3 regions of the Arthrobacter sp. 10T416 genome follow, and region 2 is predicted to be linked to each of the others. Evidence: riboswitches for the same ligand, from Rfam matches in the RefSeq annotation. Region 2 holds a riboswitch; each other region holds the start of a gene.
The links. A riboswitch is a leader RNA that binds a small molecule or an ion and turns the genes downstream of it on or off. The one in region 2 is predicted to bind cyclic di-AMP.
Positions count from the first base shown of each region.

Region 1: linked by a shared signal. The riboswitch ahead of AC1DBE_RS06650 (M23 family metallopeptidase) and the one ahead of AC1DBE_RS02430 (NlpC/P60 family protein) in region 2 are both predicted to bind cyclic di-AMP.
Region 3: linked by a shared signal. The riboswitch ahead of AC1DBE_RS11650 (aggregation-promoting factor C-terminal-like domain-containing protein) and the one ahead of AC1DBE_RS02430 (NlpC/P60 family protein) in region 2 are both predicted to bind cyclic di-AMP.

Region 1 covers NZ_JBFTHI010000004.1:41,414-51,339, reverse strand. The annotation lists gene AC1DBE_RS06660 (HNH endonuclease) at 1-35, opposite strand, end outside; gene AC1DBE_RS06655 (NlpC/P60 family protein) at 292-1,047, opposite strand; cyclic di-AMP (ydaO/yuaA leader) riboswitch at 1,311-1,488, opposite strand; gene AC1DBE_RS06650 (M23 family metallopeptidase) at 1,616-2,434, opposite strand; cyclic di-AMP (ydaO/yuaA leader) riboswitch at 2,438-2,654, opposite strand; gene AC1DBE_RS06645 (iron-dependent transcriptional repressor DtxR) at 2,800-3,495, opposite strand; gene serC (phosphoserine transaminase) at 3,797-4,927, shown strand; gene AC1DBE_RS06635 (MFS transporter) at 4,932-6,251, opposite strand; gene AC1DBE_RS06630 (DUF3027 domain-containing protein) at 6,294-6,890, opposite strand; gene AC1DBE_RS06625 (cold-shock protein) at 6,900-7,283, opposite strand; gene AC1DBE_RS06620 (hypothetical protein) at 7,461-7,694, shown strand; gene AC1DBE_RS06615 (helicase-associated domain-containing protein) at 7,705-9,926, shown strand, end outside.
Region 2 covers NZ_JBFTHI010000001.1:531,212-541,137, forward strand. The annotation lists gene AC1DBE_RS02415 (DUF5129 domain-containing protein) at 1-427, shown strand, start outside; gene AC1DBE_RS02420 (cupin domain-containing protein) at 513-890, shown strand; gene AC1DBE_RS02425 (dihydrofolate reductase family protein) at 945-1,502, shown strand; gene AC1DBE_RS02430 (NlpC/P60 family protein) at 1,585-2,337, opposite strand; cyclic di-AMP (ydaO/yuaA leader) riboswitch at 2,342-2,507, opposite strand; gene AC1DBE_RS02435 (hypothetical protein) at 2,709-2,963, shown strand; gene AC1DBE_RS02440 (DNA alkylation repair protein) at 2,930-3,577, opposite strand; gene AC1DBE_RS02445 (Ig-like domain-containing protein) at 3,650-6,778, opposite strand; gene AC1DBE_RS02450 (family 16 glycosylhydrolase) at 7,494-8,210, shown strand; gene AC1DBE_RS02455 (hypothetical protein) at 8,603-9,835, shown strand.
Region 3 covers NZ_JBFTHI010000010.1:66,164-76,089, forward strand. The annotation lists gene AC1DBE_RS11640 (glycosyltransferase family 39 protein) at 1-665, shown strand, start outside; gene AC1DBE_RS11645 (ArnT family glycosyltransferase) at 672-2,756, shown strand; cyclic di-AMP (ydaO/yuaA leader) riboswitch at 3,010-3,179, shown strand; gene AC1DBE_RS11650 (aggregation-promoting factor C-terminal-like domain-containing protein) at 3,178-3,903, shown strand; gene AC1DBE_RS11655 (VOC family protein) at 4,039-4,416, opposite strand; gene upp (uracil phosphoribosyltransferase) at 4,496-5,131, opposite strand; gene AC1DBE_RS11665 (phosphatase PAP2 family protein) at 5,144-5,974, opposite strand; gene AC1DBE_RS11670 (nucleoside deaminase) at 6,073-6,576, shown strand; gene AC1DBE_RS11675 (DNA glycosylase AlkZ-like family protein) at 6,662-7,903, opposite strand; gene AC1DBE_RS11680 (glycosyltransferase family 4 protein) at 7,983-9,065, opposite strand; gene AC1DBE_RS11685 (6-pyruvoyl trahydropterin synthase family protein) at 9,071-9,469, opposite strand; gene AC1DBE_RS11690 (zinc-dependent alcohol dehydrogenase) at 9,473-9,926, opposite strand, start outside.

The DNA of each region.
Region 1 (9,926 bases), on a different contig from region 2:
GGTTCATATCCAGCATTCAGAACGAGAGTGCGCATCCGCATACCTCTTCACGGCCGCACCCGCCAGGGGCACGAGGGCCGGCTGCCCTGTGCATGGTCGGGCTATGGATCGACACCACAAGAGTAAACACGGATCGCCCGGATCACCGAATTTATTCGTCGCGGATCTATCGCGCCGCGTCCGGAGCGGGTCTCTCCCGACGGCGGTGGGGCCGTCGCCGTACATGGCAAAGGACCCCTGCCGCCGGGCAGGGGTCCTTTGAAATGCTGTGGCCGTAGGCCGGGGTAAGTCCTAGCCGCCGACGCGGATGAAGACCGGGCCGGAGCCGACGTTGACGCTGTACAGCGCGGTGGTTCCGCCGTTCCAGCCGCCGTGAACGGCCATGCCGTTGCCGACGTAAACAGCGATGTGGGCCATGCCCATGCCGCCGTTCTGGTAGTAGGCGAGGTCGCCCGGCTGAGCCTCAGCGGCGCTCACGGTGCGGCCCAGGGAGAGGTAGCCAGCCGGCCAGCCGTGGTAGTGGACGCCCACTGCGGCCAGCGCGTTGGTCACCAGCATGGTGCAGTCCTGGGACACACCGATCTGTGCGTAGGCAGCGGCGGCGATCGAGGCGCCCATGCCGCTGACGGCGGCCGGTGCCTTCGCGTCCAGCGATGCGGTGACCGCGGTGCCAGTGCCGGTACCCGTGGTGGTTCCGGCTTCCTGCACGTTGACAACCGGCTTGGCTTCCTCAACAAAGGGGGCCGGTGCGGTGGTGACTGCCGGCTTCTCGTAGGAGATGGCGATGCTGGAGGCCGCAGAGATGGTGGCCGGTGCGTTGGACTGTACTTCCGTGGCGGAAGCGGAGGTCGATTCGCGCTGAACATTGGTCTCGGCAGCGTTGGCTGCGATACCGCTGGTCAGTACCAGGCCGGAGGCAGCAGCGATAACCGCGGCCTGGCGACCCATACCACCGGCGTTGTCGCCGACGGCCTTAGCAATGACAGCCAGCGAGTTGGTCTTGGTGACCTCCGCGCGGTGGCGTGCAATGTTTGCACGAGTAGTCATTTAGTTCTCTCTTTCGTGATCCTTGTGTCCGCGCGCTTGACAGGCGGGACTGAGGACGCTCCGGCATCTTGGGGGTACGCCGGATCGCCCCGAAACGGGTTTCTTAGCGAAGGGTGTACTGCGAAGACGCGCCAAAAGCGGGAACTGCGTTTACTGATCCAGTCCGGGCGCCGGCAAGGGCAGCACGGAGCATGGAGTTCAGCGGGCTCATCTGAGCCTCGCTGGCGCGAGAACGCGCAGCATTGTGGCGTGAAGACACGAAAGTAGCCTCTCCCAATGCCTACGAGGTGAGCTGTCGGATTCGGATGGGAGTCACCCGGCCGCGCTGCTTCCTGGGAAGCTTTGCGACTTAACCCCTAGGTCTTCTTGCGAAGACCAAAATTGGTTCCCCCGCCCCTGCCAGACGATGTGATGCGAACGGACCTTGAGCGGTGGCAGAGTTAGGCAATCCACTCAAGAGCGCCAACTTCGGAGAAGTTGGCGTGCTTCATACGGTACAGCAGTTGGGACTCAATGTCACATTCAGATCACGGCGTGTCACAGAAATGCGAGTGGTCCCTCGGGTTGGCTAAAGCCAGCCCAGCGGGTCAACGACTTCCCCATTAACCATCACCTCGAAGTGGAGGTGGCAGCCGGTCGAGGCGCCGGTGGTCCCGCTCATCGCCACGACATCTCCGCGTGAGACCTGCTGGCCTACGTGGACATTGGATGACGACAAGTGGTTGTACGTGGTCTCCAGGCCATTGCCATGGTCGATCACGATGCGGTTGCCGCCCCCGTAGGGGTGCCAACCGGAAAAGGTAACGGTGCCGCTCGCCGCGGCGTGCACGGCCGTGCCGCACTGGGCGACATAGTCCTGGCCGCGGTGGAACTCGCCGACGGCCCCGGTGATGGGGCTGATGCGGTAGCCGAAGGGTGAAGCGGTGACCATCACGTCCAGCGGCGCGCCCAGGCTGCCTGCCGACGCTGCCCGGGTGATGGAGCCGGCCGACTGGGCGCTGAGCAGCTGCTTGAGCTTGCTGTCCGGATCGCCCTTGGTGGTCACGGCGGTGCGGTTGAAGTTGATTGCGGCTGCTGCGGCCTTGACTTCCGGCTGTGCCGCGGCGGAAACGGAACCGGACCGGGCCGTGTCGGTGGCCATCGCGGGGCCGGTGGCCGGCACGGCAACGGTGAGGACCAGACCGGTGGCAGCCAGGGCAATGCCGGCTTTCTGCCCGACACCGCTGACGGCGGCAAAGTCGGTCACCTGCCGGAACGGGCTGCGTCTGCCGCGGCGTTCGTCGCGGCGCGCATCGCGCGGGCGCTCGTCGTGTACGACGGCGGCCGGGCGCGGCTCCGGAGCGGGACCGGTCGCACGACGGCGGCCCCTGACGGTCTGGATGGTCAAGAAGGTTCCTCTCTGGAAAGCCTGCGAAGTTAGCTGTCGGATTCGGGTCAGAGAGTTCAAAGACCCGGTCCGCCGGTGCAAGCATTGAGGCGCAGGGGTGTCCAGGGACATTCCTGCGAAAGCGCTTGCCGCTAGCGGACTTCACCCCAAGGCTGCTGGTTCAGCAGCCGTTAGTGGTTCCCCCGCCTCTGCCAGAAAGGTGAATCGCCTACTGATCCGCTGGCAGAGCTCGGCTCCGGATCAGATAACGCTTGTGTATCGGTGCTAGTCATCAACTATAGGCGATTAAGGGACACGGTAATAATTCCGTTATCCGGCCTGTGCATAACTATCCGGCGTCCCCGCGGGCGTCCGGAGGGACGTAGTTACCCCAGCGTAACGAAGACGTGGGCCGCGACCTCGGGGGGCAGTTCGAGGGCCCCTTCGATGTCCGGAACGCGCACCGAGATGTACTCCCCTACCCGTTCCAGCGATACCCGGGCGCCGGGACGGATTCCGCCTTCATCGAGCTGGACCAGCAGCTCCGGCTCCACCTGGATGGGCTCGGCCAGGCGGCTGACGGTGATCCGCGAGTCGGCACCGTAGCCTGCCATGGCGTCAAGGAGGTTGACCACTCCACTTCCGCGCTCGGGCGCCGGGAGGCCGCCGAGGTCGGCAAGTCCGGGGATCGGGTTTCCGTAGGGGGACACGGTGGGGTGGTCCAGCATTTCGAAGATCCGGCGCTCGACGCGCTCACTCATCACGTGCTCCCACCGGCACGCTTCCTCGTGGACGTAGGCCCAGTCCAGGCCGATGACATCGGCGAGCAGGCGTTCGGCGAGGCGGTGCTTGCGCATAACCTCGATGGCGCGTTTCCGTCCCGTTTCCGTGAGTTCAAGGTGCCGGTCGCCGGAAACAACCACCAGGCCGTCGCGCTCCATGCGGCCAACGGTCTGGGAAACGGTGGGGCCGGAGTGGCGGAGACGTTCGGCGATGCGGGCGCGGAGGGCGACGATGTTCTCTTCTTCAAGTTCCAGGATGGTCCGGAGATACATCTCGGTGGTATCGATCAGATCCGTCATTCAGCTCAGCTCCTCGAGCGCCGTCCTTGCGTCTTTCCCACCGTACAGCCTGCAGGATGCGCCCTGGCTGGATCCGGCGTACGTCACGTTCAGCCTAGCCTATTTTGAATTACTCCGGATAATTCGCTGCCAGCGCTGCCCGGCCGCGACCGACCCCTGCCGCCGCGTCTCAGTGACCGGACTATGACGGGACAATTTCCCGCCCGCGCAGGGCCGTCGGGCAGAATAAATAGCGTCACGGCCGCCCCGGCGCCGGACCCGCCCAGCCACGCCACGCACCCAGCCGACAATTGGAGCCACTGTGAGCGACACCAGCATCACCATCCCCGCGAACCTGCTGCCACAGGACGGCCGGTTTGGCGCCGGCCCCTCGAAGGTCCGGCCGGAACAGATCGAGGCCCTTACCGCGGCGTCGGCTACGCTGCTGGGCACCTCGCACCGGCAGGCGCCCGTGAAGGACCTGGTGGGCTCGGTCCGGAGCGGCCTCAGCGACTTCTTCCGCGCCCCCGACGGCTACGAGGTGATCCTCGGCGTCGGCGGTTCCACCGCGTTCTGGGACATCGCCAGCTTCGGCCTGGTGGAGAACAAGGCGCAGCACCTCTCGTTCGGCGAATTCGGTTCGAAGTTTGCCGCCGCCACGAACAAGGCCCCTTTCCTCGCCGAATCGTCGATCATTACCTCGGCGCCCGGCACCCGCCCCGAAGCGCAGGCCGAGGCCGGCGTCGACGTCTACGCCTGGCCGCAGAATGAGACCTCCACCGGGGTCGCGGCGCCGGTCAAACGTGTGGCCGGAGTGGACGGGGACGCGCTGGTGCTGGTGGACGCCACGTCCGCGGCCGGCGGCCTGGACTTGGACGCCGCCGAGGCCGATGTCTACTACTTTGCCCCGCAGAAGAACTTCGCGTCCGACGGCGGCCTGTGGCTTGGGCTGTTCTCCCCGGCCGCGCTGGAGCGCGCCGCCCGGGTCAAGGCCGGCGGCCGCTGGATCCCGGACTTCCTGGACCTTCAGACGGCGATCGATAACTCCCGGCTCAACCAGACCTATAACACCCCCGCGCTTGCCACGCTGGTGACCCTTGACGCGCAGGTTCGGTGGCTGAACAGCAACGGCGGACTCGACTTCGCCGCCGGACGGACCGCCGACTCTGCCGGGCGCATCTACCGCTGGGCCGAGGAATCGCCGTACGCCACACCGTTTGTGGCCCGCGCCGAAGACCGCTCTAACGTGATCGCCACCATCGACTTCGACGACTCGATCGACGCCTCCGCCGTTGCCAAGGTGCTGCGCGCCAACGGGATTGTGGACACGGAGCCGTACCGCAAGCTGGGCCGCAACCAGTTGCGCATCGCCACCTTCGTGGCGATCGAGCCCGACGACGTCTCTGCCCTGCTCGCCTGCATCGACTACGTCGTCGGAGAGCTCAAGAAGTAACGCGTCAACGCTCGACGGCGTCGTCCGGGTCTTCCGCCCCGGCGGCGCCGTCCGTCGTTGACCGACCCGGGACAACCTGGAAGTAGCGCAGACCGCGGGCGCGCCGGTTGAACGCGATCCGCAACTGCTTGGCCCGGACGATCCACACCATGCCGATCAGGGCCGCCAGGACGCCGGAGGCCGCCGCGACCCCCATGGACCAGCGGGCACCGGCGACGTTGGCAACCCAGCCGACCAGCGGGGCGCCAATCGGGGTGCCGCCCATAAAGATGGCCATGTAAAGGGCCATGACCCGGCCGCGCATGACCGGGTCCGTGGTGGTCTGCACGTAGCCGTTGGCGCTGGTCATCATGGTGATGGCAAACAGCCCCACCGGAACCAGGGCCACCCCGAACCAGAAGTAATCCGGCGCCAGGGCGGCCAGGCCCGACGTCACGCCGAAGGCGCCGGCCGCGCCGAAGATCACCCGCATCCTTGGCCGGCCGCGCCCGGCGGAGAGCAGCGCGCCGGCGACGGAGCCGATGGCCATGATCGAGTTCATCAGGCCGAAGGCGCCGGCATCGAGGCCGAATTCGGTGCCGACCATCGCGGCGATAAAGAGGACAAAGTTCAGCCCGAGTGTCCCCACGATGAATACGGCCACCAGCACCACCACGATGTCGGGCCGGAAGCGGACGTACCGCAGGCCCTCGCGGATCCGGCCCTTCCCGGCCGGCGCCCGGGGCAACTGCCGCAGGGAGTCGGCGGGGATCTTGGCCAGGCTCAGGAGCAGCGCCAGGAACGTGACGGTGTTGACCAGGAAGACCCAGCCCGGGCCGATGGCGACGGTGAGCAGCCCGGCGACGGCCGGCCCGATCATCCGGGCCACGTTGAACGAGGCGCTATTGAGGGCGACGGCGTTCGGCAGGTAGTCGTCGCGGACCAGTTCGGAGACGAACGTCTGGCGGACCGGGGCATCGAAGGCGGAGACGACGCCCAGCAGCAGGGCGAAGATATAGACGTGCCACAGCTGGGCTGCCCCGGACAGCACCAGGGCGCCAAGGGCCGCGCTCAGGAGCGCCATGGCGGACTGCGTCAGGACCAGGAGCTGCCGGCGGTTGAAGCGGTCGGCGGCGAGACCGGCCACGGGTGCTAGGAAAAGCTGGGGCCCCAGCTGCAACGCCATGGTGATGCCCATCGCTCCGGCGTCCTGGTGGCTGAGATGGTCAAAGACCAGCCAGTCCTGGGCGGTGCGCTGCATCCAGGTCCCGATGTTCGAGACCAGGGCGCCAATGAACCAGATGCGGTAGTTCAGGATGTGCAGCGATTTGAAGGTGGACCTCATGTCCTGGCCTTCCGCTGCACTGCCCCGAACGGTTCCAAGCTGCTAGTCGGCCTCTACGGTGGAATCGTCGGCAGGTTCGTCCACGGCAGGTTCCTCGTCGGAGGTCCGGGTGTCGTCCGGCTCCTCGTCGGAGGTCCCGGCGTCGGAGTTCGCGGCGTCGTCAGCGGTATCCCGCGGCGCGTCCCCGGCCGGTGCATCCCCGGCGCGGGCCTCGGCGTCGTCGTCCTGCTGGGCGTCCTCCGGCCGCACGCGCTCAGCCCACGGCACCCATTCCGGGGCCAGGATGGAGTCCTCGGAGGGCAGCAGGCCCAGCTCGTCCACGGTCACCACCTTGGAGCGTGAATTGCGGGTCAGGACCGCGTACCACTGCCAGCCGCCGTAACCGGGAAGCTTCGATTCGAAGAGGTGGGTCACCAGCCGGTCGCCTTCGCTCTTGGCGCCGAGGTGCTCCCCGATTTGCTCCGCCGGGGCGATGCCTTCCACTGCGGCGCGGGCGACGTCGACCGAGGCGGCCAGGAACGCGTCCGGCTTTCCGATCCGCCACGCGGGCACGCCGTAGCGCGGCTTGGACCCTGCCTTGGCGCCGGCGGCGGCCGCACCGGCCGTCACGGCGGCGTTCTGCTCAGGTTCCGGAGTCATCGCAGGACCTTAAGCGTCGAGCTCGTCGGCGACTTTGCGCAACGCGGCGGCAATCGCTTTGGCCTTGTTGCCTTCCGGGTACTTGCCCGCGGACAGCGTGCCGGACAGGTTGTCCAGCACACTGACGAGGTCCTGCACCAGCGGGGCCAGATCCTTCGCGCTGGGCCGCTTGGCCTTCGCGATCGACGGCGTCTTGTCCAGCACCCGAAGGCCTAGGGCCTGGGCCCCCTTGCGGCCATCGGCCACACCAAACTCCACCCGGGTCCCGGCCTTAAGCTCGGTTACACCCTCGGGCAGCGCCGACTTGGGCAGGAAGACCTCCTGGCCGTCCTCGCCTGCGAGGAAACCGAATCCTTTTTCCTTGTCATACCACTTGACCTTGCCGGTGGGCACGTAATCAACCTTCTTCGTTCTACGGGGACGCGGCCGGCAGTCAGCGCGTCCGCATGGATATGCGGGTTCAGGGTGTGACTGCCCGGACCGTGTTGGTCTGTTCCCCCAAGGTTATCCTGCCTTGGCCATTTTGACGGTTTGAGGCACGGGCGAAGCCGGGCTGTTAGCGTTGGCTCCATGACTGAACAGCGCTTCCGGCGGCCCCTCCTTCTTCTGGCAGCCGCCGTTGCCGCGCTCTCGCTGGCCGCCGTCGGGACCGTTATGGTCATGGCCCTGAACAACACCGTGGCCCCCGCCTGGATCACCTCCGCCGCCCTGTACGGGCTGCCGGTGGCCTTCCTGCTAATGCTCATCCTGGTGGTCGACGCCGTCGCGGCCCGGCGCCGTGCCCCCGGGCACGGCGAAAGGTAGCGTTGGACTGATGTCCCTCATCCGCGCGCTCAGCAAGGAACTGCAGGCACGCAGCGACGACTCGTTGCGTGTGTTGTTCTCCGCGCGGCCTGACCTGATGTCCCCTGCTGTTCCTGACTTCTCCGCCCTTGCAGCCCGGGCCAGCGGCCGGGTCAGCGTCCAGCGGGCGCTGGAGCGCCTGAACCGTCCGCAGATGCAGGTCCTGGAGACCCTCCACCTGTGCACCAACACGGACACCGGCCAGAGCGCGTCGGCCGCCGCGCTCAAGAGGCTCATCAACGGTTCCACCGTCGCCGCCCTGGACCGGCTGCTCCACTCCCTGCAGGACCTGGCCCTTGTACACCGCGCCGATCCCCCGCACGGCGCAAGCCCGGCCACCGCCCGGCAACGCCACTACCTTCCGGTCGGCAGCCTCAAGGACGTCGTCGGCATCTACCCGGCAGGGCTGGGCAGGAGCTACACCGAGCTCGTCCGGCTCCAGCCCGCCTTCGCCCAGCGCGTGGTGCAGCTGGTGGGCGAACTGCACCACACGGGGGCCGCGATCAGCCCCGCGTCCACGCCCATGGAGGCAGCGTTGTCGCTCCAGCACTGGACTGCCTCCCCGGAGGCGCTGCACGCGCTCCTCGCGACGGCGCCGGAACGCACGGCAGCGTTGCTGGCCCGCTTCGGGAACTGGGCCATGGGGGCCGTGCCGCAGGCGCAGCGGCGCGCCTCCGTGCTCAACGAGGGCGCCGACGTCGGGCCCGTCGACTGGCTGCTCGCCCGCGGGCTGCTGGTGCCGCTGGATGCCGCCCACGTCGAGCTCCCGCACAGCGTCGGCGTCGCGCTCCGCGGCGGCTTCGTGATCGAACACTTTGCACTCACTCCCCCGGTCCCGCGGCTGGGGCAGACCAGCGCGTCCCTTCGCCGCAATGCCGCGCTCGGGGCGATCGCCGAAACCCTGCGGCTGGTCGGTGAGCTGCTGTACGCCGTGCGCGAGCAGCCTCTCGTCACACTGCGCAGCGGCGGCGTGGGCGTCCGGGAAATGAAGCGGCTCGCGGACGCGCTCCGGATCGGCCTGCACGAGGCCGGAGTCCTGGCCGAACTGTGCGCGCTCTCCGGGCTCCTGCGGCTCGACGTGGACAGTTCGGCCTGGGTTCAGCCGCAGCAGCTGGAGTGGTTGACCCTGCCCAGGCAGGAGCAGTGGCTGTGGCTGGTCAACGCCTGGCTCACCAGCGAACGGGTCCCCTCCCTGGTGGGGCAGCCCGTCAGCGGTGCAGCCACGGCACAGGTGCACCGCGGCCCAGCGGGCACCACCATCAACGCCCTCTCCGCCGAGGCGCAGCGGCCCGACGCCCCGGTGGTCCGGAAACGGATCCTGGAAATCCTGCACGAGCTCACGGTGGAAGCGGCCGCCCCGGACGGCGAGGCACCGGTCCTGGACGCGGCCGCGGTGCTGGAACGGGCCGACTGGTCGCAGCCGCGGATGGCACGCCGCTTCAGTTCGCTTATCCAGGGCGTCCTGGCCGAGGCCGAGATGCTGGGCCTGGTCGGCTCCGGCGCCCTCAGCCAGATCGGTGCCGCCATCGCCGTCGAGCAGCCCGAGGAGGCGCTGGCCATCCTCGGCGAGCATCTGCCCGCGGCGCTGAACCACGTGCTGCTCCAGGCCGACCTGACCGCCGTCGCGCCGGGCTACCTTGACCCCGAGCTCAGCGAAAAGCTGCTGACCATGGCTGACGCGGAGGGCCAGGGTCCCGCGACTATCTACCGTTTCTCTGTGGCGTCCGTCCGGCGTGCCCTCGACGCCGGCAAGGACGCCGCCGGCCTGCTGGACTTCCTGCGCGAACACTCCGCCACGGCCGTGCCGCAGCCGCTGCAGTACCTCATCGAAGACACCTCCGCACGCCACGCCCGCCTCCGGGTGGGCCCGGCGTCCAGTTTCATCCAGAGCGAGGACGAAACGGCCCTGCTGGAGCTGCTGAACACTCCGGCAGCGTCCGGGCTGGGACTGGTCCGGATCGCACCCACCGTCCTGATTTCGCACACCGCGCCGCGGGAGGCCGCGCAGCTGCTGCGCGGCCTGGGCCTGTCCCCCGCGGTGGATGACAACGGTTCGGGCGCCGTCAGGCTGGGGCGCAGCACCGCGCTTCCGGGCGGCACCCGGCCGGTCTACACGGCCCCGCGCACCGCACCCGCCGACGCCGACGTCGACGCCCAGCTCGCCGTCCTGCGCAACGGGGTCTCCCTCCCCGC
Region 2 (9,926 bases):
GCGGTCCTTCCGCGACGCCAGCCAGCGGGACATGGAACGCTGGACCGCAGACCTCGCGGACGGCACCATCACCCCTGAGACGGCGCTTGACCGCTTGCGCGACGCCAGGACTGAACTGTCCGGGCTGCTCAAGGCCCACGCCGACACGGTAATCGCGGGCTATGCACGCAATGACCGGGAGGCCGAGCTCATGCGGACGCAGATGGAGGAAGCGCAGGAAGGAACGGGGAAGAAGCAACGGCGCAGTTACGAGCCAAGCATCCTGGGCACGGTGTATCCGTCGTACTACTTTTTCTCGGTCCCCACCTTTAATACTGGGCTCAGCACCGGGGTTTCCAGCGTCAGCTCAGCCCGGGGCGGAAGCACCACGGGATACGGCGGCTCGGGCGGCAGTTTTTCCGGTTCCGGGAGCTCCTCCAGCTTCTAGGAAAGGTGTATCGACAACCGGCGGCCAACCGAGGATTCTTGGCTCCGTAAGCAGTTAAATTCCCTGAGCGAAAAGAGGGAGTGCAATGTCCACCAACGTTGTCACCCAGCTGCAAGTAAAATCCCACAATTCCCCTGATGAAAAGCGCCGGCCGGACAAGAGCGAGATCGACATCGTGTCGGTCGGCGACTACACCATCGGCCGGCTGAGTTTCGAGCCGGGATGGCGCTGGTCCGAATGCATCAAACCCGTGGTGAACACTGATTCCTGCCAGAACAGCCACGTTGGCTTCTGCGTGTCTGGCAAGCTGACTGTCGAGACCACCGACGGCGGCCGGATCGACATCGCCGCCGGCGACTCCTACACCATTCCGCCGGGCCACGACGCCTGGGTTGAAGGCGGCGATCCGTTCGTCGGGGTTGAGTTCCTGAGTGCGGCCGCCTACGCCAAATTACCGGACTAGGCACCACCCGCACGGCCCTTCCCGTGGCGGCGGGGCCACGGGTACGCTCGGGCCATGCGGAAGATCATCGTAGCGATGCAGGTTTCCCTGGACGGCTTCTTCGAGGGACCGGACGGCGACATTGGCTGGCACATGGTCGATGACGAACTCCACGGCTACTTTAACGACCAGCTAAGCACCATGGGGGCGTTCCTGGATGGCCGGGTCACCTACCAGCTGATGGCCGACTACTGGCCGACGGCGGACCAGGACCCGGACAGCTCACCGCGGGAGGTCGAGTTTGCCCGGATCTGGCGTGACATGCCGAAAATCGTCTACTCCCGGACCCTCCGGGAAGCCGGCTGGAACACCACGGTGGTGCGCGACGTCGTTGCGGAGGAGGTGCTGGCGCTCAAGGCCGAGCCCGGCGGGGACCTGGCGCTCGGCGGCGCGGAACTTGCAGACACTTTCCGCCGGCACGGACTGATCGACGAGTACTGGATCTTTGTCCATCCCGTCCTGCTGGGCCGGGGTAAGCCGTTGTTCAAGCCTGCGGAGGGCAGGACGGCAATGGCCCTCGCTGAAACCCGCAGGTTCGGCAACGGCGTGGTCCTGCTGCGGTACGGCAGCTAGGCGTTCAAAACACCAAAAGGCCGGCGGCCGGGTGCCCGAGGGCAACCGGCCGCCGGCCTTGGAAAGAGGCCTTGCGCGGTAATTAGGCGCCGGCGCGGACGAACGTCACGCTGCCGGTGGCGGTGAGCCACGACAGGGGGTGCTTGATGGTCTGGTTGCTGCCGTTCATGCCACCACTGATGGCCTGGCCGTCGCCGGCGTAGATGGCCACGTGGCCGGACTGGACGATCATGTCGCCAGGCTGCGGGGTGCTGACAACCTTGCCGTAGTTCATGAACTGCTGCGGACCAAGGTCGCCCACCGGGATGCCGGCTGCGCCCAGGGCCTTTTCGACCATGGCGGTGCAGTCCTGGGTGATACCGATCTGGCTGTAGGCGGCCGAGAGCATCGCGGCGTTGACTCCGCCGGCTGCCGGGGCAGGTGCGACTGCAGCCTTTGCCTGGACCGTGATCTGGGGTGCGGCCGGAGCCTGGGCAACCACAGGGGCGGGGACGGCGGCGGGAGCCGGTGCCGCAGCCACGGGCTTCGGCTGTTCGATGACGGGTGCCGGCGTGGTGGCGACTGCCGGGCGGTCGAAGCTGATGCGCACGGCGGAGTCCGCCGAGACGGGCGCCGAAACCTTGCTGCCGACGTCCACGGAGGATGCCGGGGCGGCGTCACGCTCGGCCGGTGCGGTGGCGGCGTTGGCGGCCATGCCGCTGGTGAGGACCAGGCCGGAGGCTGCGAAGATCACCGCGGCCTGGCGGCCGATGGTGCCGGACTTGACCGAGAATGCTGAACCCCGCCCGGCGGTTGCGTCGGAGCGATGGCGCGCAGAAGTAATGCTTGAAGACATGAATGTTGCCTCTCCCAATGCCTGCGAGGTGAGCTGTCGGATTCGGATGGGAGGCACCCGGCCGCGGGCCCGTCTGAAACGGACGCTGTGCGGCTTCACCCCAAGACCCGCTAAGAGCGCAGGTCGAAAGTGGTTTCCCCGTCTCTGCCAGATGGTTGCATTCGGATCCCGGGCCGCGGCAGAGTTAGGCAATCGGCTCGGGAGCGCCCGTATCGGATACAAACAGGCACCCATCAACGGTAACGACTCCGCGCCGGATTGTCACATTCAGGTAACGGGACCGTGTTGTGGCGGCAAAATTTTCCTACGTCCGGGTGCCCCGCCGCGCATAGGATGAAGGCATCCAGCGTTCCCGGAGCGGAGGCCCGAACATGACCAGTCCCTGTGTGGCAATCTGCCAGCTGAGCGACCAGCCCCGGGAGGATTTTGATGTCAACACCGAATTGCTGGTCCTGGAAGGAACCGAGATCCATGTCGGCACCTGGGACGCCGAGCCGCGTGACGGGGGCTTCGATGTGCACGTCCTGAACGACCGGGTGGACGCGCTGGGGTTTATGGTGGTCACGGACTGGCAGTTCCTGGACGGGAAAGCCTACGCCGTGGTGGAGCGCCGGCCCGGCACGTAACCGCTCTTCGCCTTTTCCGTACCGCCCGTTTCGACTGCTTCCCGGACCAGCCCGGCGTCGTCCGCGGTCCCCGTCCGGGCCAGCCCCGCCTGCCGCTGCCAGCGGTCCCAGTCGCCGTCCCCGGCCCGGAGCCCGCGGAGCGGGGCCAGCAGGGCGGCCCGCCGCAGCCAATCGTCCGGATCCTGCAGCCAGCGGCCCAGCACGGCCTCCGCGCGGGAACGGTTCTGGCCGGCGAGGCCTGCGGTGAGCGGCCCGACGACGTCGGTCGCCAGCGGATCGGCCAGCTCGCGCAGGCGCGCGGTCCGCAGGAAACCTTCGATCCGGGTCAGGTCCGAGTTATCCAGCACCGGAAGGCGGGACTGGAGCAGGACGACGGCGGCGAACCGGCGCTCGAAGACGGGCGCCTCCCACAGTTCCGAGCAGAGGGCGGTGATGTCGTCATGGCTTAGGTTCCGGTACCGCCGCAGTGCGTCCCGGACCGTTCCCCGGATGGCCCCGACGGATGAACCGTAGCTTGCCAGCCCGGTCCCGAAACGGGCCCGGGCCTCCTCCGCCCGCTGCCACGAGCCCTCCCGCTGCAGGGCCGAGTCAATGAATTCACCGGCTTCGCTCATGGGTCCATTCTGTCGTGCCGCCGCCGGGGTGTGCCGCCGCTGCGGTGCGCCGCGCGGCGGCCGTGGCCCGTCTCAGCCGGTGACCAGCCTGGTTGTCCGGTTCCAGGTCAGCCGGCCCCGCTGGAAGTCCGAGGCCCGGCCGACGGTGACCGCGTACTCATCCGTGGTGGGGTACCCGAGCCGTCCGCTTTCCCTGCCCAGGGCAGTCCAGCGGCCGCGGATCGCGCCCAGGACAAAGTGGGCGCCTGTCTTCGCGGTCCAGTAGATGGACGATCCGGACGAGCCGGCGAAGTGGTTGTAGCGTCCCAGCCCGTCCGGGGTGCGGGTCTCGTCCTGCGTCGGATAACCGAGCGGGCCGCGCTCCCGGCCCATCGCCGTCCACTTGGCCCGGATGACCCCCACAATGTAGTGCGCCCCGGTGGCGGGTGACCAGTAGATCGAGGCCCCGCCCGAGCCGGAGAAGTGGCCGTACCGGCCGATCGTGTCCGGGGTGGTCAGCTGGTCAGTGGTCGGGAACCCGAGGATTCCGGCGGCCCCGCCCATGGCCTTGTAGCGGGCGTAGATGGCGCCGCCCACCCAGTGCGCCCCGGTGGCCTGGGACCAGCAGATGACGCCCTTGACGTAGTCCTGGCACTTTCCTGCCCCGACCGGGTACTCCAGGGTCAGCGACCTGCCCAAAACCGACCTCGGGTCGCCGGCGCCGGTCTGGTAGGCCTTCAGGGCGATGGGGTCATCGACGCCGGCCCCGGTGAGCATGACCTTCTGCGCGCCCTGCCCGTCGTCGGCGGTAATCAGGTAGTAGGTGTCCGCGGTTCCGGCCTGGCCGACCGCCGTGGGCTTGAACGTGACGCTCTGGTAGGCGGATTCACCCGCGGGGATCACGAGGCCTTCGGCGATGGGATTGGTGGTGGAGAAGACCCCGAGCGGCGCCTTCGCCTTGGTGATGGTCATTGGGATATTGCCGGTGTTCACAATCGTGAAGTCCCACGTGGCCGAGGTCCCGATCGGAACATTGCCGAACGCCAGGGACGGCGGGAGCTGCAGGTGGGCCGCTCCCGAGACGGCGGTGGCGTTCACGGGGACGGTCAGCGAGCCGCGGTTGGTGGTGACCACCAGCTGGTCAGTGACGGGGGTCGCCGTTGTGGGGCTGAACGTCACCGAGACAGGGACCGAGGTGAGGGGCTGGATGACCTGGCCCACCGCCGGAACCGTGGCGGGGTCGACGCTCAGGGATGCATTGGCCGGCAGGGTCACACCCGTAACGGTTGCAACGCTCAGGCCCGTGTTGACGACGTTGACCGTCTGCCGGCTGCTGGTTTGGGTCGGGACACTGGTGTAGGTGAGCGTCGCCGGAGTGGCGCCCAGGCCTTCCTTGGTTCCTATGGCATGGACCCCCAAAAGGTCCACCTCGCCGTCGGCCATGGTGACAGTCAGCGCCCCGTCCGCCTGTCCCGGGGCTGCCGGCGCGAACGTCACCGGAACCGTCAAGCTCGCCCCGTTCGCCAGCGTGCGCGGCAGCGCCAGCGTGCCAATCCCGAACGGAGCGGCCGCCGTGACGGTCTGAACCGTGACGGCGCGTGTGGCGGTGATGGTCACGGAGCCGGTCTTCACCGTGCCGACCTCAGCCGTCCCGAGGTCTCCGCTGGCGGTGCCCATCGCGGACGTGGTCGGCGCGCCGAACCCGATGATGTGGCCGTCCCGCGTCCCGACGTAGACCCGGCCGTTGTCGGTTGCCACAGTTGAGAACTTGGCTGCAATGCCCAGCGGCGCAGTGAAGACCTGCTGGAGTTTGCCGGCGCTGTCCGGAAGGGCGCGGTAAGCCCGAAGCTCAGCTCCGGTACCGGTGGGGCCGGTGACGTAGACCGCCCACACCAGGGCGGTGGACGCGTTGGTGCCGTTGGAGGTTACGGACGGGGCCCCGGAGGTATAGCCGAACGTGCCTACGGAGGTCCCGACCGAGGCCAGCTGGATGCCGCCGGTGCTGCTGGGCAGGAGCTTATGCGCCCGGAGGTACCCCTTGTTCTCGACGGTGTAGACGTAGCCGCCGCTGGTGGTCCCAAGGAAGGCCGGCCGTCCCCAGACTCCGCTGTACGGCCCGGCCTCGTCGACGACCGCATCGGTACCGCCGGCCCCCTGCCCCATGCCGCCCAGGTTGTCCCGGTCCAGCAGGTAGACGCGCCCGTCCTTCCCGACCTGCACCAGCAGCCGGGGATGCGCTGCGGTTCCATAGCCGGCCGGGATGGCGATGGGCGCACCGGATCCGAGGTCGGCGTCGTTCTGGTCCAGCTTGGCGTTGTTGGCGGGGCTGAAGAAGTCGGTGGGTTTGAGGTTGCCGTCGGCGCCGACGGTGAGCCGGACGACGGACTCGGCCAGGGTGGCGGGCGGGGTCTTCCCGGGACCGGCTTTCGGGGAGATGCCGTTGCCGGTGGAGAAGAGGATCTGGCCGGCGCCGTCGGAGACCAGTCCCCCGCCGGACTGCCAGATGCCGCCCTCCGCGCTGCTGTTGCCCGATTCGGTGGCCCACATGGTGGTCTGGCGGCCGGCGGTAGAAACACCGACGACGTAGCCCACGAATGGCGCCCAGTCACAGTGGCTCGCGAAACCGGCGTACACAACCCCGCCCAGCAGCAACAACCCGGGCCGCTGCATGGCGGTCATGGCGTTGAACGGCCGGGTCGGGTCGTTGGTCGGGGCGCCCCCGATCAGGACGGGGAATCCGGGCCGTTCGGCACCCGTGGTCCGGTCCAGGGAGTGCATGTACCAGTGCGGGAGCTGCGGGGTGGCGCCGTCGTTCGTCTTGGCCAGCATAAAAACACTGTTGGTCGCGGCGTCGTAGACAGGGGTCGAGGTGACACCTACGTTGGGGGCGAGGTCGCCGCAGCTGACGGTTGCGGACGGCCACGCCGGCCCGAGGTTCCGCTGCCACCTCAGCGCTCCGGTGCTGCTGTCCAGGCCGTAGGCGTTGTTGTTCTCGGTCGCGGCTATCACGGTGCCGCCCACCACCAGGGGTTGGGCGTAGACCTGGCCGTCCACCGTTGCGGAGAACAGTTTGCCGAAGTTCGAGGACGCGACCGACGTCGGCGACAGGATGGTCTCGTTGCTGTCCCACCCGGTCCGCAGCAGGTCGTGGGCGATGGTGCCGACGTCGGCGGCAGCACCGGCACCGACGCTCAGCCCGGCGAGCGTCAGTGAGGCTGCCAACAGCCCGGCCCAGGCGCCCTGCGAGCGCGGTTTAGCGCCTCGGCGCCGCCGGCCGGCATGCCGGCGGATTTGATCGACAGTTACCCCAGATTCTGTTGCTGCACGCATGGTTGAGACCCGATTTCTGACCACTGCATTTGACTTTCATGACCCAGTACTCAGGAGCCTAAAAGCGCGGAAAGACGGGGTCGCGAGTGGGCTCCACCCGTCTTCTGCGGGGCATTTCGCGCTTTTCGTGCCGCACTACTTGGTCCCTCCGCGGGACCACTTGGACGGCGACCCGCAGCCCCCATTTCGCGCGCTCTTTTCCGGCTTGCGGGCGGCGTGCGGCATTGCAGGCGCAGGTCACGATCAGGTAACGTTGACGGCTGGTCCGCGGGGTCCGTGCGGAGAAGCGTTTGCCACGTCAACAGCCCGGAGGGGTAGCTTGCTCAAGAAAATCGCCATTACCGCTGCGCTCGGCGCCCTGTCCCTGGCCGGATGCAGCGCTGCCCCCAGCACCGGCGCGGCGTCCCCCTCGTCCCCTGCAGGATCGGGCACGCCGGCGTCGACCTCCCCCGCCAATACCGGCGCGTCGACGCCATCGTCTCGCGGCCCGGGGCACTCGCCCGCCGCTTCCGCCACCGACAGCACTTCCCCGGGCACAGCCACCAAAGGGCCAGTTGCCGCGGCACCGACCACGTCAGCCGCACCGTCCGTCCCAGGCTCCTTGGCTGTGACCCCCGAGCCGGCGGGGACAGCACCTCCCGCGGTACCCGCTCCCGCAGCACCGGCGGCCGGAGAGGGCGCGGAGGCGGCCACTGCTCACCGGTGGGGGCCGGTGATTGCCGGAGACGAATTCGGCTATGCCGGAGCGCCTGACGCCACGAAGTGGAACGTTGCCACCGGCCCGGGCCACGCCGGGCTGGGCAACCGGCGGCCCGAAGCCTGGACGGTTGCTGACGGGGTCGCCACCGTCCGCGGCGACGCCACCGGAGCGACCGGCGCCATGGCGGCGCGGTTCGGTGCGCAGAAGTACGGCCGCTGGGAAACCCGGATGAAGACCACCACCCGCGATGCCCACTACCGGCCCCTGGTCCTGCTCTGGCCCAGCAACAACACCTCACCGAATTGCGCAGAGGTGGACTACGCCACGGGCACTGCCAAAGGGACCGGCGTGGATTTCCTGCTGCACTACGCATGCGGCGGCGCCACGGGACCGTCCGCGGCGGCGGCGCCCGTCGACACAACACAGTGGCACAACTACGCCGTGGAGTGGACCGCTTCCGGCATCACGGGCTACGTCGACGGCGTCAGGACTTTCAACGATCCGGACCCCGGTCATCAGCCCGCGGTGGACATGCGCCAGATGATGCAGCTCGACTGGTTCCCCGACGCCGGAACCAGCGGCCCGTCCCAGATGAACGTGGACTGGGTGCGCGTCTACAACTAGGGCGACCGCAACGAGAGCGACTGCTACTAGGACGACAGCCCCGTCTCGGACGGGCCCAAATCCTCTGGCACCGGCGGCAGCCGGGGCCCAGCATGGATGGAGCACAACCTCCGACGGCAGGGAGCCCAGCCGTGTGTCCAGGCGCTGCACCCATGCGAAGTACCCGCGTCCCGCTGCGGCGGGGCAGGTTATCGTCCTGCCGGTTTGCTGTTGCCGCCGCCCTCGCCGCCGTCGCCCCCGCCGGCTGCACTTCCTCCCCGCCGCCCGCGCCGCCACCGGCGACTGCGGCCCCCCACACTGCAACCCCGGCCACAGCCGCGCCTTCCACACCCGCTACCACCACGGGGCCGCCAGCTTCCGCACCAGAGAAGGTACTCTCCGACCAGGAACTGATGGCCCTGATGGACGCGGCCATCAACACCGCGCACAACGGGACTGCCCGGGTCGCGGACAGCAACGATCTCCGCTCCCGGCTCCAGAATCAGCCGCAGCCCGGGCCCGGCCCCGCCGTCGATCCCGCCGAGTGCGGCGTGTTTCGGCCGCACAGCGCCCCAACCAGCAGCGCCGACCTTGGGATGCATTTTGCGGCCGGAGTGCTGACGCTGACCGGAGAATGGTCCAGGGAGGCCCTCGCCTTTGTCCTGGTCCGCAGCGCTCCCCGCAGTGACGTACAGGCCGCTGATTTTTCCTACACGGATGAGCAGGCGCGCAGGTGCGCCCGGTTCCGGCGGACCGCCGGCAGCGGACCGGCCTCCACGGTCCGGCTGCTCCCCCTGGCAGCGGTGGGCGAGAAGGCTTACGCCACCGCCACCGTTCCCGCGGCCGCTGCAGGAACTCCCCCGCCGCCGGCCACACTTGCCCTGCAGGTCTTCAAAGGCTCCCTGACGATCGGGCTGAGCCGGCAGGCACCCGCTACCAGTTCCGACGTCGAACTCAGGGCCGCGCTGGAACCGCTGCTCCGGATCGGAAAGCGCATGGTTGGCCAGCCGGCGGAGTCCCCGTCTCCCACAGCCCCGCCGGCCGTACCCGCTCCAGCGCCGGCCCCTCTGCCGCAGGAGACACCGCAGCACCTGGCCCGGCTCCTGCAGCACATCACCGGCCCGCACGGTGACGAAGCCCGGGTCCTCGCCGGCCGGTACGCGCCGGCCGGCCCTGAGCCCGGACCACCGTCGCCTCCGTGCACCTACGACGACACGAAGTACCTCGGGACGCTCCATGGCGCACCCCTGGTGGTCGCGGAGATTCCGGCGGCACTGCCGACGTCGGAGCACATCAGCCTCCGGCTGGTGCGGTTTGCCCGGGGCCCATCGGCCGCGATGCCCTTCGACCGCCGGGCCGCCGGGTTCGCCGGCTGTAAGGTCATCGAGCAGAAGGTGCCGGGAGTGCCCTCCCGTACCTGGACGGCCGTCCGCCGCCTCGCGGTCGACACCAGTGGTGAAACGGGTTATGCCCTCTCCTACGGGGTCTCCGGCGGATCCCGAGTCCGGCACATCCTGGTGGCCGCCCGGAAGGGCACTCTCTCCGTGGAAGCGGAAACCGAGGCCCGCTCCGAGGCCACGGCCCTGCAGGCAGCACGCGGGCTGGCTGCCACCATCAACAAAGTCATGGCCAGGGTGGGCACCTAGCACGCGACAACACTGGGCGGGCCTGCGCCGACCTGGGCTAGCATGCAGACACGGTTCCGTTGCGTATTCCGCTCAGCACCCAACCGCCGTA
Region 3 (9,926 bases), on a different contig from region 2:
TCCTGGCCGTCACGGTTCTCGCCACCTCGGCATGGTCGGCCGCCCTCCTGGGCCGCGACCCGGCCTGGCTGCCCGGCCTCCGTGTGATCGTGGTGGCCCTGGGCGTACTGGCCGCCGCGGCCCTCCTGCTCCAGGTCGACAGCATGGCCGCGCTCCCGGTGCGGCTCCGCAAAGCCGCCACGGCCGCCGTCGTGGTCCTCTCCCTCCTGGCCGGCGGGCTGGGAACCGCCGCGTGGACGCTGGCGACGGCGGCCCAGCCGCACTCGGGTTCGATCCCCACCTCAGGTCCGACGGCGTCCGCGATGGGCGGCGGATTCGGACCCTCGGCGGGCCCGGGCGGCGCGACATCGTCGTCCGAACTCTCGACCCTGCTGAAGTCCTCCGGCACCAAATGGTCCGCGATTGTCTCCGGCGCCACCGAAGCAGCCAGCCTGGAACTCGCTACCGGCACCAGCGTCATTGCGCTGGGCGGCTGGAACGGCGGCGACCCCTACCCGACGCTCGCCCAGTTCCAGGCCATGGTGGACCGCGGCGAGATCGGCTACTTCATCTCCGGCGGCATGGGCGGGGGCCGCGGGGGCAACTCCGAGGTCGCCACCTGGGTGGCCGCCAACTACCAGGCCCAGACCGTGGGCAACGCCACCGTGTACAAGCTGGCAGGCTAGGCCGCCATGGCTGGGATCCTGGGCACGCGGACCGGAGTGTCAGACGGAATGTCCGACGGGGCGGCTGCAGGGGCGGTGGAGGGACGTCGCCTGCCGGGAACGGCCCGTGCACACCGGGCCGGGATGCACCCGATGCGGGCACGGGTGGAGCTGGCGGTCCTGCTCCTGGCGACGGCCGGGCTGTACCTGTGGAACCTCGGCGCCTCCGGCTGGGCCAACGCCTTCTATTCGGCCGCGGCCCAGGCAGGTTCGCAGGACTGGACGGCCTGGTTCTTCGGCTCATCCGACGCCGCCAACGCCATCACCGTGGACAAACCGCCGGCGTCGTTGTGGGTGATGGGACTCTCGGTGCGGTTGTTCGGACTCAACTCCTGGAGCATCCTCGTCCCGCAGGCGCTGATGGGTGTCGGCACGGTCTGGCTCGTTTATCTGGCCGTCCGCCGGGCGGCGGTACCCGCTGCGGCCGACCGGGTCCTGGCCCACCGCGCCGGGCTGCTGGCCGGCGCGGTGATGGCGCTGACCCCGGTTGCCGTCCTGATGTTCCGGTTCAACAACCCCGACGCCCTGCTGGTGCTCCTCATGACGGCGGCCGCCTACGCCGTGCTGCGCTCCATCCAGGACGCGCGTCTGCGGTGGCTACTGTTCGCCGGGGTGCTGCTGGGCTTCGGGTTCCTGACCAAGCAGCTTCAGGTGCTCCTGGTGGTTCCCGGGTTCGCCCTGGCGTACCTGCTCGCGGCACCGGCCGGAATCGGCAGACGCGTCCTTCATCTCCTCGCCGCCGGCGGTGCAATGGCCGCCGCGGCGGGGTGGTGGCTGGCCGCCGTCGAGGTCATCCCGGCGGCGGCCCGGCCGTACATCGGCGGGTCACAGAACAATTCGATCCTGGAGCTCACCCTTGGCTATAACGGCCTGGGCAGGCTCAGCGGGGACGAGACCGGGAGTGTGGGCGGCGGCAACGGCTGGGGCACCCCGGGCGTGTTCCGGCTGTTCAACACTGAGTTCGGCGGCCAGATTGCGTGGCTGATCCCCTCGGTGCTGCTGCTCGGCGCCGGGTTGTTCTGGCTGGGGCGGCGGGCACCGCGGACCGACGCCGTCCGGGCCTCCGTGATCATCTGGGGCTCGTGGGTCCTGGTCACCGGCCTGACCTTCAGCCTGATGGCCGGCATTATCCACCCGTATTACATGGTGGCGCTGGCTCCGGGGATCGCCGGACTGGCCGCGCTGGGCGGGGTTCTCCTGTGGCAGCGGCGGGAGCAGCCGGTGGCCGCCTTTGTGCTGGCCGGCGCCCTCGCCGCAGCCGGATTCATGGCCGCCGCCCTCCTCGGCCGCACGCCCGCGTTCCTGCCGTGGTTGCGCTGGGTGGTCCTGCTGGGCGCCCTGGCCGCCGCTGCCCTGGCGCTGTTCGCCGGGGCACGGGGCGTGCTGGGGTCCGGTGGAGCGCAAGCGCCGGGGCCGGACGGCACGCGCTCTCGCCCCGGCTCGGTTTCGCTCCTAACGCGCACGACGGCATCCCTCGCAGTTGCCGTTGCCCTCTCCGGTCCGCTGGCGTACTCGGTATCCACCGCGGCCACAGCCCATAGCGGCGCGATCGTCTCTGCCGGCCCCGCGGTGTCCGGCCGCGGTGCACCCGGAATGGCGCCGGCGGTGGTCGGTGCCGGCGGGCTGGGCGGGGCCGGCGGGTTGGGCGGAGCCGGCGGGATTGGCGGTCCGGGCGGCGGCAGGGGTGGCGGGATGGGAGGTCTACTCGGCGCCAGCACGCCGTCGGACGCCCTCGTCACCCTGCTCAAGGTCGACGCCGGCACCTTCACCTGGGCGGCCGCCGTCGTCGGCTCCAACAACGCTGCCGGCTACCAGCTGGCCACGCAGCTGCCCGTGATGGCCGTGGGCGGATTCAACGGGACGGACCCGGCCCCGACGCTGGAACAGTTCCAGCAGTACGTGGCCGCGGGGAAGATCCACTACTTCATCGCCGGGACAATGATGCAGGGCGAAACGGGCTCGGACGACGCCGCCCGGATCGCCTCGTGGGTCGCGGCCAACTTCACGGCCGCGAGTGTCGGCGGGACCGAGGTGTACCTGCTGGCGGGGTAGCTGCCGCCGAAGCACCCCGCCATTTCGACGGTTCCCTGCCGACTCGACGTTCATAAGCCTCGAGTGGGCGCGGAACCGTCGAAACGGGGCCGATGGCGGCGACGGAGACGGCCTGAGCACAGACCGGGTCTGCGGCAAGACGCCACGCTGCAGCTCGTGATCTCCGTTACCAAAATGTGACTTCTGAATGAAAGTCCGGTACCGTTTTAGAGTGCGGCAATCGATCTGGCCGCATATCCGGATTGACGCCATGCTCTGCCGCTTCCCGGATTCCGATGGACCAGGCAGAGGCGGGGGACCCAGTGTTCCCGGGCATTCTGCATCCATGCACCCAAGGGGTTAAGCCGCACGTCGATTTTCCGTGCGGCCGGATTTTGCATCCGAACCCAACAGCTAACTCCGTAGGCGTTGAGAGGCGAACATGACTGAATTCAAGGTACAAACGCGCCCCGAGGGCGCTAAACGCACATCCGACGCCGACACCGCGCGTCACCGGGCCGAGCCGTCCAAGCGTTCGTCGGCCCTGTCGCGGGTCGGCACCCGCTCCAACGGCAAGCGTGCCGCCGTCGTTGCCACCGCATTCGCCGTCCTGCTGGGGGCCGGCGCCGCGGGGCAGGCTTCCGGTACGTCCGCCCACACCACTGAGGCGGCCAAGGACTCGAAGGCTTCGCTGGAGACCCTGGACTTCGAACGCGTCGGAAGCACCAGCACACCGTCGCCCACGGCCATGAGTGTCGAGGCCCAGGCCTCCACGGTCAAGCCCGCCAAGGCTCCCGCCGCAGCGGCTCCGAAACCGGCTGCCGCCCCGGCGCCCGCTCCCACTAAGCCGGTGGCAGTCGACGACCCCGCAGGCGCACAGGCCTACGCCGCGTCCCAGCTGCCCGCCCACGGCTGGGCGCCGAGCGAGATGCAGTGCCTGATGAAGCTCTGGACCCGGGAATCGGACTGGAAGACCACCGCCACCAACGCCAGCAGCGGCGCCTACGGTGTGGTGCAGTCGCTGCCGGCCGAGAAGATGGCCAGCGCCGGCGCCGACTACCTGACCAACTACAAGACCCAGATCAACTGGGGCCTGCAGTACGTCCAGGAACGCTACGGTTCGCCGTGCGGTGCCCTGAACTTCCACTACGCGAACAACTGGTACTAAGAAACACCCCGCGGCCCTGCCGCACATAAAGCTCAGGCGAGGCCCCGGATCCACTGGATCCTGGGCCTCGCCCTCGTCTGCCGTCATTTGTAGCCGGCCGCGGCCCGCGAGCCCCGCGGCCGGGTGCGAGCCCCACTAGCCGTTCGTGCGGCCGGGGATGTACTGCACGGCCCATTTGTTGCCGTCCGGGTCGGCGAAGTACAGGAAGTGCCCCCAGTCCTGGACGTCGACGTCGCTGACGTCCACACCGTTGTCCTTCAGCTGCCGGTGCGCGGCCTGGATGTCGCTGACCACCAGTTGGAGGCTGGGAGCAGTGCCGGGTGGGGCATCTATGAGGCCCTCGCCGATCGCAATCGAGCACCCGGAGCCCGGCGGAGTCAGCTGGACAAACCGGATGCCTTCCGAGGGGCGTTCGTCGTAGTCGGCGTTGAAGCCCACTTTGTTGACGTAGAAATCCTTGGCCCGGTCCACGTCGGACACCGGCACCATAACAAGTTCAAGTTTCCAGTCCATGGGCACAGGCTAGCCCGGGACACGTTTCGCCGGAACCCCCGACGCCGGCACCCGCGAACGAATACCGGCGGACGGAAGCCTAGACCGCGATCCCGTACAGGCGGTCGCCGGCGTCGCCCAGGCCGGGCACAATGTAGGACTTTTCGTTCAGTTTCTCGTCAATCGAGGCCAGCACGATGGTGACATTGGCTTCCGAGAGCTCTTCTTCGAGCTTGGCGAGGCCCTCGGGGGCGGCCAGCAGGCAGATGCAGGTGACGTCGGAGGCGCCGCGCTTGAAGAGGAACTTGATGGCCTCGCGCAGGGTGCCGCCGGTTGCGAGCATCGGGTCCAGGACGAAGATCTGGCGATCCGTCAGGTCCTCGGGGAGACGCTCGGCGTAGGTGATGATGTCCAGTGTCTCTTCGTCGCGGGCCATGCCCAGGAAGCCGACCTCGGCGGTGGGAACCAGCTTGGTCATGCCCTCGAGCATGCCGAGTCCGGCGCGCAGGATCGGGACCACCAGCGGGGTGGGTTTGGTGAACGCCGTTCCGATGGTCGTACTGACCGGCGTCTCGATGGTCACCGGTTCGGTGCGGACGTCCCGGGTTGCCTCGTAGGCGAGGAGCGTCACGAGCTCCTCGGTGAGCTGGCGGAAGACCGGGGACGGGGTGTTCTTGTCCCGCAGAACGGTGAGCTTATGGGCGACCAGCGGGTGGTCCACAACGAGAGTGCGCATGGGTCAAAACTATCACCCGGACGCTGAGGACCGTCCCGCGCTGCCGGACGAATCGGCGTCGGCGGCATCACCGCCGGGCGCCCCCGCGCCGCCGTCGACGCCGGGGGCACGGTCGCGCAGGTGCGCCTCGTTATCGAACGTCGGGGCGGGCCCGGTGTGCTCCCGGTGCCGCAGCACATGGAAGAGCCTGTGTGCCAGGATCACGATCCCCACCCAGCCGAATCCGAGCACCCAGCCGATGATCACGTCGGTCATCCAGTGGTGGCCCAGGTAGACCCGGCTCATACCCATCGCGAAGATGAAAAGCACCCCGGCGGCGATCAGGCCGACCCGTGCGATGGTGCGGTGCACCTGGAGGCAGGCGAGGTAGACCACCAGCCCGATCACCACCGTGGTGTTCAGGGTGTGGCCGCTGGGGAACGACGGCGAGTTCTCGTAAGGGGGGACGGCGTCGGCGTGGTCCGGGCGGGCCCGTCCGATCAGCTTTTTGCCCAGCGACGTGGCGGTAATGGACACGGCTGCGGCGCCGCCGATCAGGATCAGGGGCCGCCAGGTCCGCGAGACCCAAGTCAGCCAGGCCGTCAGGATGCTGGCCAGGATGGGCATCCCGATGCCGCCGCCGATGTTGGTGAACCCGGTGACGAAGGAGTCCAGGCCGGGACTGCGCAGGTGCTCCATAAAGGAGAGGGTGGGCTTGTCCAGGTTGGCCAGGCCGGCGTCATCCACCACGTTGTCGTAGACCTCCGCGCTGAGGAGGGCGAGCATCACGATCACGACGCCGCCGATCAGCATGGTGATCCACAGGGCGGCGTACGGCACCACCCACTTACCCCAGCGCCGCATCAGCCAGCTCTCGGTCCTGGTACTCACTGCCGTCTCCCGACTTTCCGGTGCACCGCCCGGGTGCACAGCCTGCTTAGGATCGAAACTACCATTGAGCCATGACTACCCCCGAGCCGCGCCATGCCGAATGGATGGGCCTGGCCCTTGCCGAAGCGCGCCGGGCGCTGGCCACCGCGGACGTGCCGATCGGCGCCGTCGTCATCGGCCCGGACGGTTCGGTGCTGGGCACGGGGCGCAATGAGCGCGAAGCCCTCGGGGACCCGACGGCGCACGCCGAGGTGGTCGCGATCCGGGAGGCGGCGGCCCGGCTGCGGGTCAGGCGTTCCCGGGAGGGGGCGGCCGACGACGGCTGGCGGCTGGAAGACTGCACCCTGGTGGTCACGCTGGAGCCGTGCGCGATGTGCGCCGGGGCGGTGGTGCTGGCCCGGATCCCGCGGGTGGTCTTTGGCGCCTGGGATGAGAAGGCCGGGGCCGCGGGTTCCGTGTTCGACATCCTGCGCGAACGCCGGCTGAACCATTGGGTGGAGGTCTACGCCGGGGTCCGGGAGCAGGAGTGCGGCGCACTGCTGCGGGAGTTCTTCGCCGGGCACCGCGGCGCCTGAGGAGCGCCGGCGGCCGGCTGGAAGGCCAGCGGTCAGCCCACGCGAGGCCGCCGGGCTACCGCGCTGCCCGCTCGAGGCCGCCGGGCTACCGGCTAGCGGTGGCCGTGGTGGACGCGCGCAGCGCATCGATCCGTATTTGCCGCGACGCGGGCGAGTCCAGGCTGAAGGCACGGAAGTCGCCCAGGTCCTCCCTGATCCAGTCCTCCACCTCGGCGATCCGCCGGGTCACGGCCGGCGTTGCTGTGCCGAACACCCAGGCGGCGATCCCTTCCCGGCCCGGATCGTACTGCCAGAGCCCGATGATCCGGCCGCGGTCGACGATGGGGTGGTCCGGAAGGTCGGCCTGCAGCGCCAACGGGGCCAGGGCCGCTTTGCTGTGATCCGCCCCGGCCAGCAGTTCCGCCGCGTTCCGGCGCAGCAGCACCAGCGAATCGGTCCCGGCGAGCAACTGGATCTGCTCCTCGGCCGGTTCCTCGAACGCGGCCAGGAGTTCGACGTCGTCGGGCAGCATCCAGAGCGGGTCCCCGCCGGCGGCGGTGGGAACCTCGACGGCACCGGCGGCGGCGAGCGCGGTTTTGCTCTGCGCGACGGTGAAGCCGGTGAACCACTGCGACTGTTTGAAGCTCGCCCCGCCGGTCCAGCCGAGGTACCGCCGGATCAGCTGGGCGCGGACCTCGTCGTCGCCCAGGGTGCTCGGCTGCAGTCCCCAGGGTTCGTAGGCGTAGCGCTGCTGGTCGAGCCGGCCGTTGGCGGGGACCCGGCGGATCCGCCCGTCTGCCTGCAGGATCCCGAGTGCGGTGGGCAGCGTGGTGGCGGCGCCCTTCTTTTTGCCCTCCTCGCCGAGGTTGCGGACCGTATCTCCAAGTTCCTCCTTGAGCTGGCGCGGGTCCATGGGGACTCCGGCCTCCGCGAGGACGTGCAGCACCTGCTCCTCCAGCAGGGTGATTTCGCCGCGGTCGACGCCGAGCCTTCCCAGCACCTTGAAACCGGCCTCGGCCGCGTCCCGCCCCAGCCGCAGCGCCCAGCCGAAGTCGTCACTGCCCAGCACATAGGTGCAGCCGCGCGCCGTCGGGAGCTCCAGGATCCGTTGCGCCAGGACCTCCCCGTCCACCTGTTCCCGGCCCAGGCCGGCCCGGGCAAAGAGCGTGAGGTAGGGGTTGGCGCCGCCTACGGAGCGGGCCCAGCCGGCCCGGGCGAACACCTGCTCCGCGGTGCACCCGGCCAGCGAGCCGTCGAGCCCCTGCCGGTGCCACGACCAGGCACGGAGCCGTTCAGGGGTGAGGCTCTTGGCGGGAGGCAACTGCACGGTCATCGGCTCGGTGGTCATGGGGCCATTCTCCATCAGCTTCGGCCGGCTGGCTCGCAATAATTGCCGGCAGGTGTCGCCCGGGGGTAACTGCGGCGGGCTAGTCCACCGGGCCTGCGTCGCCGAGGGCCGCCAGGACTGCCCTCGCTGTGGCGTCCCAGCCGGGCAGGTGGTCCCGTGCCGTCAGGGCGGCCGTCCGCCAACGCTCTCGGAGCGTCGGTTCGGTCAGCCAGCGGCGCAGCAGCGCTGTCAGCGGCGCCGGGTCATCGGAGAGGGCGACGACGGCGCCCGGGAGCGCCGTCCCGGCGGGGGTTCCGGCTGCGAGGGCCTCCACGGCACCGGTCCCCTGCCGGACTACCACCGGGATGCCGTGGGCCAGTGATTCGGTCACTACCAGCCCGTAAGTTTCGGCCTGTGAAATCAGCAGGCTCAGGTCGGCGGCGGCCCATTCGGTTTCCAGCGCGGGGCCGCGCAGCTCGCCCGGAAGGCTGACGCGGCCGTGGAGTCCGAGGCGCTCCGTTTCTTGCCGGAGGCGGGCCGAGTAGCGGGGTTCGGCGGTATCGGATCCGGCGAGTGTGGCCGTCCACGGCAGGTCCGTGAGGCCGGCCAGGGCCCGTACCAGCAGCAACTGGTCCTTGTTCGGCAGGAGGGCGGCCACGGCGAGGAGGTGCGGCGGGTGGGAGCCGGTGGCGGCTGGGGCAGGCTCGGTGCCGGGCAGGGCGACGCAGATTTTTGCGGCCCTGGCACGGCCGGCTCCTTCGTGTGGGGTGACCAGCGCGTGCCGGTCACGCAGCGCCGCCGCCGCGAAGTTGCTGGTGCAGATCACTCCGGCGGCGGCGTCCAGGGCGCGGTGTTCCAGCTCCGCGTGCCCCTCCAGCGGCATATGCAGCAGGATCCACGCCGGGGTGCCGGCCGCGGCGGCGGCCTCCAGCTCAGCCGGCGCCCCGAGGGCCACCAGTCCATCCACCAGGGTGACCTGGCCGCCGTCGGACCCGGTGAGCAGTTGGCTAAAGCGCTGCCGGTCAGCCGCGCTGCCGACGGGCCAGCCGCCGTCGGCCCCGCAGGATTCCGCCGTTACCCCGAGGTCTTGCAGGGCACGAAGGAGCGCGGCGTTGTAGGCGTTGCCGCCGGAGTTGTGGCGGACGTTGCCGGGCAGGATGAGGCGGACGCCGGGCGCTCCCACGGGGTTTAGCCGGCGTCGAACTCGAGGGAGTAGCTGGCCCAGGCGTCAGGGGTTTCGCGCAGCGTGACGTCGAGGCCGGCGAGGGCTTTCCCGTCCTGCCCGTCCCGGATGCGCCCGGCTACGGAGTCGGCGATGTACTGGGCGAGGGCTTCAGTGGTGCTGAGTTTGCCGGCGAAGTCGGGGTGTTCGTCGAGGTTTTTGTAGTTCAGTTCCGCCAGGACGGCGTCCAGCACGTCGCCGGCCTCGCCAATGTCCAGGACGATCGAGTCCTCGTTCAGGGCGCGACGCCGGAAGGTCACCTCGGTGACGAATGTGGCCCCGTGCAGGCCCTGGGCGGGACCGAAGGCAGGCCGAGGGAGGCTGTGGGCGATCATGAAATTACGGCGGACGGTCAGGCTGAACACGGATTACCTCGTGGTTTCTGTTGCCGAATGGTTCGGGACGGGTGAGCCGGTGGCTGCTGAGTCACTGGCGGGGTATTCGATGACGTGGCAGAGGGCGTCCAGGGTGCCGTCGGAGAGGCGCTGGACGACGTCGGGCAGCTCGGCGAACGGCGACGCCCCGGAGAGGAAGGTGTCGAAGACGGGGTCGCTGAGCAGGGAGACGGCGAGGTTGAGCCGGTCCGCGGTGGTGCGGCGGTGCCGGCGGGCCCGGGCCACCACGCCTACCTGGCTGGCGCGGAGGGAGAGCCGGCGGGCGTGGAAATCCTCACCGAGCGGGAGGGTGACCAGGCGGTCGGCGTACCAGGACATCTCGATGATCTCGCCCTCGTCCCCCACCAGCTGCAGGGCGCGGCGGAGCCCGCCCTCGGAGGCCGAGCAGTGGATCACGATGTCGCAGTCCGGCAGGGCGTCGTCGGGA